2 linked regions of the Chitinophaga varians genome follow. The protein of the gene in region 2 binds, or shares a complex with, the protein of the main gene of each other region. Links are inferred from orthologs where the notes say so. Each region holds a gene or a part of one and is shown on either strand. Other genes may lie near its edges.

Region 1 (2,893 bases), on a different replicon or contig from region 2:
CTCCTCAGGTGCTGGGAATGGTCCGTAAAGTTGATCACCTGGTAAAAGTAGAGACAGTTAACGCTTAATTAATTAAGTAACACTGCTGTGGGATTGTCTGCTGATAATCTTACTTTTACATTTGTAACTTTACAAAGTCATACTTTTTACAATTACATGCGAGCGGTTAATTTCCGCGTAAGTAAAAACAATTAAATTATGAATCTGCATTCATTAAAGCCTGCTAAAGGCGCCGTACATAAAGAAAAACGTCTCGGACGTGGTGAGGCTTCCGGTAAAGGTGGTACTTCTACAAAAGGTAACAAAGGTATCCAGCAACGCGCCGGTTACGCCAGCAAAAGAGGCTTTGAAGGTGGCCAGATGCCAATCCAGCGCCGTATGCCTAAACGCGGTTTCAAAAACAATAACCGCGAGGAATACACCATCTTCAACCTGGGTCAGATTGACCACTTAGTTGAAAAATATGGCCTGCAGGAATTCAACCTCGAAAACCTGTATATGAACGGCCTGGTGAACCGGACAGCTAAAGTTAAAATCCTGGCTAACGGTGAACTGAAATCCAAGGTGACTGTTAAAGTAAACGCTATCAGCGAAAAAGCTAAACAGGCCATCGAATCAACAGGTGGATCAGTAGAACTGGTATAAGACTTTACGACTGAGGAGACGCCTACGGAGTAGTGCGTCTTTTCATATTTAATAGCGCTATTAAACCTTTATCTTCCTGTGAAGAAATTTATCGAAACGATTAAGAATATCTGGAGTATCGAGGATCTGCGTAATCGCATCTTAACTACCCTGCTCCTGGTCCTCATTTACCGTGTTGGATCGTATATAGCCTTGCCCGGTATTGATGCAAACGCGCTCAGCAACTTTGAAAAAAATTCTAACCAGGGCATTCTGGGACTGGTAAACATGTTTGCCGGCGGATCGTTTTCAAGGGCCTCTATTTTTGCGTTGGGTATCATGCCCTACATCTCCGCTTCCATTGCTATTCAGTTGCTGACCATAGCAGTACCTTATTTCCAGAAACTGCAGAAGGAAGGTGAAAGCGGCCGCAAGAAAATCAACCAGTATACCCGCATCCTTACTGTGGTGGTAACCGGATTCCAGGCAAGTGCTTACGTAGCTTATCTCCGTAATCAGTCAGGTGGCGCTATTATTCCAGAATACGGAACCTTCTTTTTCTGGCTCTCTACCACTATCGTCCTCACAGCAGGTACCCTGTTCGTGATGTGGCTCGGTGAAAAGATCACAGATAAAGGTATTGGTAACGGTACTTCCATTATCATCATGATGGGCATCCTCGCCCGCCTCCCACAAGCCCTGATCGGGGAATTCTCCTCTAAAGTGGCCGGCTCCGGCGGTCCGATCCTCTTCCTGATCGAAATCGCGGTGTTTATCATGATCACCGTGGGCCTTATCCTGCTCGTTCAGGGTACCCGGAAAATTCCCGTTAACTACGCAAAACGTATTGTGGGCAACAAACAATACGGCGGAGTTCGCCAGTTCATTCCCCTCAAAGTGAATGCAGCTGGTGTAATGCCGATCATCTTTGCCCAGGCTATTATGTTCATCCCTGCTACGGCCATCGGTTTCGCTACCAGCTCTGAAAGCGCTTCCGGTTTCGTTCGTATCTTCAGTGACCACACTAATGGCTGGTACAACCTGATCTACGCTGTTCTCGTGATTGTATTTACTTATTTCTATACTGCGCTGATCTTCAACCCCACTCAGATGGCGGATGAAATGAAACGCAACAATGGCTTCGTTCCTGGTGTTAAACCCGGTAAAGCGACTGCCGACTATATCGGTGCTGTAATGGACCGCATTACCCTCCCGGGAGCATTTTTCCTGGCACTCGTGGGTATTATGCCCGGTCTGGCAGCTGCCTTCAAGATCAACAGCAACTTCGCCACCTTCTTCGGTGGTACGTCCCTCCTGATCATGGTAGGGGTTATCCTTGATACGCTGCAACAGATCGAAAGCCAGCTCCTGATGCGCCACTACGATGGCCTCATGAGCACCGGCCGCATCAAGGGCAGAACTGCCCCGGCTAATGCTTAAATGATTGATCGCCCGGTGCTCCGGCGCCGGATGCGACAAACGCAATAAAATAGCCACAAGAGCTTTCACGCTTTGGTGGCTATTATATTTTGTTAAGGCCGTCAACCGCCCCGTTAAAAGGGCCGTCCGGCCAAAAGTTTACGAAAGATGATTCACTATAAGACGAAGGAAGAAATAGAGCTGATCCGTAAAAGTGCCCTCCTCCTCAGCGCTGCCCTGGCTGAAGTGGCGAAAGCCCTCAAACCAGGTATGACCACGCTCGATGTAGACGCGGTGGCGGATAAATTTATCGTGGAAAACGGAGCCGTGCCTTCGTTTAAAAACTATAAAGGTTTCCCCAACGCCTGCTGTATCTCTGTGAACGAGGCAGTGGTACACGGTATTCCCAATAAACATGTGCTGAAAGACGGTGATATCCTCACAGTGGACGTAGGCGTGTATATGAACGGTTTCCATGCTGACAGCGCCTATACTTTCGCTATTGGCAATGTGCCCGAGAATGTGCGCCGCCTTATGGCCGCCACGAAAGCATCTCTTTATAAAGGCATCGAAAAGGCCGTTATCGGCAACCGTATCGGGGATATCTCCTACGCTATTCAGGAATATACCGAAAAAGAACGCGGTTACGGCGTGGTAAGGGAACTGGTAGGGCATGGCCTTGGCCGTCATCTCCATGAAGACCCGCAGGTGCCTAACTACGGCAAACGTGGCAGCGGCCCGGTGATAAAGGAAGGCCTGGTCATCGCCATTGAACCGATGATCAACCTCCGTACCAAGGACGTGGAATACCTGGAAGACGGCTGGACCGTGGTTACCCGCGACAGAAGCC
Region 2 (5,515 bases):
TGCGATGATGGGGGCTTCTGCTTTTGGTTCACCTGTCAATTATGTAGATGAAGAAAAGGCGGCGTTCAGGCCTGCTCCCTTTGTGGCCAGTGGTTATGGTGGCGCATTGTTGTATGACCAGGACCGGCAGCGGTTTGTGTTCCATGATCCGATGTTTGGCACCAAATGCAACAGCCTGAGAGACGGTACGTTGTTCTCTTACAATACGGGAAGGGACATGGTGTACATGGCGTATACCAACTATAACCGGGGTGATGTGTATGCTATTTTGAAAGACAAGGCCGGAAAATACTATACCTATTGCATCAATGTCAGCTATTCCGGTGTTAAACAAAGCTACTATACAGAGATGATCAATGCGCCGGAACTGGACAAGGCGACTGCTTTTGCCGTCAGCAATCAGCTGGGGTACGTGTTTTATGCCGCCGGCGGCCGTGTGTACGAGTACGATGTATTTACCAATAAGGCGGTACTGATGGCCGATTTGGGTGGAGAACGGGTGAGTGTGCTGAAATGTCCGTTGTTCAGCTCTTATGGAAAGGACTTTTATACCAACCTGACTAATTCCCTGGTGGTGGGCAGTTACGACCCTGCCCGTCCGGACGCCGGAAACGGCTCCATCCGTGTTTACAGCATCCCTGCCAGAAATGAGCCCTTGCAGCTCACCTGGAGTTATGGCGGCCTTGGTAAAATTGTGGACCTCGCCTACAGAGAAAGATAAAAACACTATATGTGACGGATTTGCAGGGAGTTTTGTTATATACTTCCTGTAAGTCCGTTATTCTCAATTATCGATGGAATTCCCGCTTAATTCCCTTCATTTCCCCAAATTTATTCCTAATTTTACCCTCCTTGATAAAGCGGCTACAACAAAACTGACAGCTTGACAGTTCTGCTTTCCAAGCATAATATTTGAGTAACTGGTAATCTCCGTCTATCCAACACTTCGCCCGCAGCTTCCGTGCCACAGGCCTGGTAGAAAGGAAAAACCAACTGACATAGCTTCAGGGGACGGGGAGATGTTACAGAAACTAAAATTGTAATTCGTAATTAAACATTCAACATGTTAGGTTTTTTAACAAAACTTTTTGGAGGGAATAAATCAGACAGAGACATTAAATCTGTCACTCCAATAGTGCAGCAGATCAACGATGAGTACGGAAAGCTGCAATCCCTGCCTATCGACGACCTGCGTCATAAAACCCGGGAATTCCGCGAACGTATCGCTACCCACCTGGCTGCCATCGATAAAGAAATTGCTGAGAAAAAAGAAGCGGCTGAAGCCGTAGAAGATATAACCGAAAAAGACGCTATCTATCAGGAAATCGATACCCTGAAAAAAGACCGCGACAAACAACTGGAAGTGGTGCTCAAGGCTATTCTGCCGGAAGCATTTGCTGTTGTAAAAGAAACTGCCCGCCGTCTTTCCACCAATCCTACCCTCACCGTTACTGCTACAGACATGGACCGTCAACTGGCCGTGCTGAAAGACTATGTGACCATTGACGGTGACAAGGCTTCCTGGAAAAACAGCTGGAAAGCCGCCGGTAACGAAGTGACCTGGAACATGGTACACTACGATGTACAGCTGATCGGTGGTACCGTGCTGCACCAGGGTAAAATTGCCGAAATGGCGACCGGTGAAGGTAAAACACTGGTATCTACCCTTCCCGCATACCTTAACGCCCTCGCCGGCGAAGGGGTGCACATTGTAACCGTGAACGATTACCTGGCACGCCGTGACTCCGAATGGAACGGCCCCCTGTTTGAATTCCTCGGTATTACTGTAGACTGTATCGATAAACACCAACCCAATACACCGGAACGCCGTAATGCTTACCTGGCGGACATCACCTACGGTACCAACAACGAATTCGGCTTCGACTACCTCCGTGATAACATGGTGCACAGCCCGGACGAAATGGTGCAACGCAAACACCACTTCGCCATGGTGGATGAGGTGGACAGCGTGTTGATTGACGATGCGCGTACGCCGCTCATCATCTCTGGTCCTATCCCCCGCGGTGAAGAACAGGAGTTCCATGCGCTGAAACCACGTATCCAGTACCTGGTAGACATGCAGAAAAAAGCGGCCAACCAGTACCTGCTCGAAGCTAAAAAGCTGATCGCTGAAGGTAAAGACGACCCTAAAACCGGTGGTCTGGCCCTGATGCGCGCCTGGAGAGGTTTGCCGAAAAACAGCGCGCTGATCAAATACCTCAGCGAGCCCGGTATCAAAGTATTATTACAGAAAGCTGAAAACTACTATCTGGCTGACCAGCAACGCGAAATGCCGAAAGTAGATGAAGGCCTGTACTTCGCGATAGAAGAAAAACAAAACAGCGTAGACCTGACTGAAAAAGGTATCGCACTCATCACACAGGGCGGTGAAGACCCTAACTTCTTCGTGATGCCGGACGTAGGTTCCGAACTGGCTGAGATTGAAAAAATGGCAGTCTCTCCGGAAGAAAAACTGCAGCGCAAAGAAATGATGCTGCAGGACTACGCCCAGAAGTCAGACCGTATCCACTCCGTACAGCAGCTGCTGAAAGCATATACCCTGTTTGACAAAGACGTGGAATATGTGGTAATGGACGGTAAAGTGAAGATCGTGGACGAACAAACCGGTCGTATTCTCGATGGCCGCCGCTACTCCGACGGTCTGCACCAGGCGATCGAAGCGAAAGAAAACGTGAAAGTGGAAGCTGCCACCCAGACATTCGCCACTATCACCCTGCAGAACTATTTCCGTATGTATCACAAGCTGGCCGGTATGACCGGTACGGCTTCCACTGAAGCGGGCGAGTTCTGGGAAATCTACAAGCTGGACGTGGTGACCATCCCCACCAACCTGCCTATTTCCCGTGGCGACGCGGAAGACCTGGTATACAAAACCAAAAGAGACAAGTATAAAGCTGTTATCGAAGAAATCAAGCAGATGCAGTCCAAAGGCCGCCCGGTGCTGGTAGGTACCACCTCCGTGGAAGTGTCTGAGCTGCTGAGCAAAATGCTGACCTTCGAGAAAGTGCCTCATAACGTACTGAACGCCAAACAGCACGCCCGTGAAGCCCAGATCGTGGCTGAAGCCGGTCTGACCGGCGCTGTGACCATCGCCACCAACATGGCCGGTCGTGGTACGGACATCAAACTGGGCCCCGGCGTAAAAGAAGCAGGTGGTCTGGCCATCATCGGTACAGAAAGACACGAAAGCCGCCGCGTAGACAGACAGCTGCGTGGTCGTGCCGGTCGTCAGGGTGATCCCGGATCTTCCCAGTTCTTCGTATCCCTGGAAGATGACCTGATGCGTATGTTCGGCTCCGACCGTATCGCCGGCCTGATGGACCGCATGGGCTACAAAGAAGGAGAAGTGATCCAGCACAGCATGATCACCCGCTCCATCGAAAGGGCACAGAAGAAAGTAGAAGAGAACAACTTCGGCATCCGTAAGCGCCTGCTCGAATACGATGACGTGATGAATAAACAGCGTACCGTTATCTATGCCAAACGTAACCACGCCCTGTTCGGCGAACGCCTGGCCATCGATATCGACAACGCTTTCTTCGACGTAGCAGAAAATATGGTGACCTCCGGTAAAGAAACGGGCGACTACGAATCGTTCAAAATGGACGCCATCATTAACTTCGGCATCGATACCAATATCACCCAGGAAGAACTGCTCCGTACTGACGTGTCCACACTGTCCTCCAAACTGTACCACCAGGCGATGGACAACTACCACCGCAAAGTACAGGACATCACCAGCAACACCCTGCCGGTGATCGAGCGCATCTACCAGGAACAGGGACACCACATCGAGAACATCTCTATTCCGTTTACCGACGGTAAAAAAGGTGTTAACGTGCTGGCCAACCTGAAAAAGGTAGTCGATACCAAAGGACACGAAACCATGAACGCGCTGGAACGCAGCATCACCCTGGCCCTCATCGATGAAGCCTGGAAAGAGCACCTGCGCGCCATGGATGAACTGAAACAATCCGTTCAGGGCGCCGTGTACGAACAGAAAGATCCGTTGCTGATCTATAAACTGGAAGCCTTCAAACTGTTCAAACAGATGGATGGTGAAACCAGCCGCGACATCGTTTCCTTCCTCTGCAAATGCGGTATCCCCGTAAGTCAGGACCAGGGCCCGCAGGAAGAACAGATCCGCGAAGGCCATGAAGAAAAAACAGACATGAGCCGGATGCGCGCTTCCCATGAAGATATCGTTGAACAACAGCATAACGGCCATCAGGCAGCTCCGGAATACGATATGCCTGAAGAAAAGCAGGAGCCGGTGAGAGTAGGCCCCAAAGTAGGACGCAATGACCTCTGTCCCTGCGGTAGTGGCAAGAAATTTAAAAACTGCCACGGTAAAGACCTGTAGTTAATTACAAATTACGAATTACGAATTACGAATTCGGGGTTCGTTTGAAATAATGGCGGATTATGGATTTGGACATTTTTAATGTTGAATTCCATAGTCCGCTTTTTCTTTTTTTGCCTTTTTGTTTGTTAACACTAAACCATTGTTTGATGAAAAGAAATGTTATTCTTGAAAAGAGTTATTTATTCGGAATTAGAACTGTTAAGTTGTTTTTATATTTGAAAAAGTGTGGTGTTGATGAGGTTTTAATAAAACAACTCTTAAAAAGTGGGACTTCTGTAGGAGCGAATGTAGAAGAAGCTGTGGGAGCATCGTCCAGGAGGGATTTTATTCATAAATTGAGTATATCATACAGAGAAGCCAGAGAAACGATTTATTGGATAAAACTTCTTAAAGACGCCCAAATCCTGGAATAAAAAATGGCAGATTCAATGCTCAAAGATAGTGAGGAATTAGCCCGCATTATTGGCTCAATTCAAAAATCAGCTAAAAACCCTCACAATAAAAGCACCCCAAATTCGTAATTCGTAATTCGTAATTCGTAATTTTACTTCTATGAAGGTAAACAGGTACATAGACCATACTATTTTAAAGCCCACCACCACACTCGAAGACATCAAGAAGCTGTGCATGGAATGTGTGGAATACGATTTTGCTGCAGCCTGCGTGCCCCCGCCCTATGTGAAAGTAGCCAAACAGTTCCTGGGCGCCACTAATACCAAAGTGGCCACTGTCATCGGTTTTCCGTTCGGTTATTCCGCTATTGAAGCTAAGGTGGCGGAAACTGTACTGGCCATTGTGGACGGTGCTGATGAACTGGACGTGGTGATCAATATCTCTGCACTCAAAAACAACGACTGGGAATATCTCGAAAAAGAGATCGCCAATCTGATGTATATCATCCGTGAAAAGAAAAAGGTGATCAAAATGATCATCGAAAGTGGCATATTATTGGAAGAGGAGATCATCAAATGTTGCCAGCTCTACAGTAAATACGGGGTAGATTTTGTAAAGACTTCCACCGGATATGCGGAGAAAGGCGCCACCGTAGAAGCGGTGAAACTGATGAGGGCCAATCTGCCTGATAATATACAGATTAAAGCTTCCGGCGGTATTCGTACCTTTGCCTTT

The links. The genes of interacting proteins can lie anywhere in the genome.
Region 1: the proteins of secA (region 2) and secY are in contact, whole or in part, in a crystal structure (PDB 3DIN), measured with the Thermotoga maritima proteins. The link is inferred for Chitinophaga varians from one-to-one orthologs. Residues at the interface, in WP_004082002.1 of Thermotoga maritima: Glu261, Ala262, Arg263, Lys300, Ala301, Arg302, Thr303, Ile304, Ile305, Leu323, Tyr324, Asp325, Pro326, Val329, Ser330, Tyr333, Ile336, Lys340, Phe345, Val349, Glu363, Phe364, Tyr374, Ser375, Gly376, Gly377, Glu393, Ile395, Thr482, Ser483; in WP_004081795.1 of Thermotoga maritima: Glu108, Gly109, Glu110, Glu111, Ala236, Glu237, Arg238, Arg239, Ile240, Thr241, Ile242, Gln243, Tyr244, Ala245, Arg246, Arg247, Val248, Thr249, Gly250, Arg251, Arg252, Val253, Tyr254, Gly256, Ala257, Ser258, Thr259, Tyr260, Leu261, Pro262.

Annotation. Positions count from the first base shown.
Region 1 is NZ_JABAIA010000002.1:300,578-303,470, forward strand. It holds secY (preprotein translocase subunit SecY), read left to right. Parts: upstream 1-723; coding sequence 724-2,064; downstream 2,065-2,893. Other genes in the region: rpmD (50S ribosomal protein L30), read left to right, coding at 1-68; rplO (50S ribosomal protein L15), read left to right, coding at 199-645; map (type I methionyl aminopeptidase), read left to right, coding at 2,212-2,893. UniProt on the Escherichia coli protein: The central subunit of the protein translocation channel SecYEG. Consists of two halves formed by TMs 1-5 and 6-10.
Region 2 is NZ_JABAIA010000001.1:2,115,706-2,121,220, reverse strand. The notes cover bases 750-4,584. They hold secA (preprotein translocase subunit SecA), read left to right. Parts: upstream 750-1,063; coding sequence 1,064-4,384; downstream 4,385-4,584. Other genes in these bases: HGH92_RS08610 (four helix bundle protein), read left to right, coding at 4,534-4,584. In the rest of the region: HGH92_RS08620 (PKD-like family lipoprotein), read left to right, coding at 1-721; more of HGH92_RS08610, read left to right, coding at 4,585-4,800; deoC (deoxyribose-phosphate aldolase), read left to right, coding at 4,940-5,515. UniProt on the Escherichia coli protein: Required for protein export, interacts with the SecYEG preprotein conducting channel.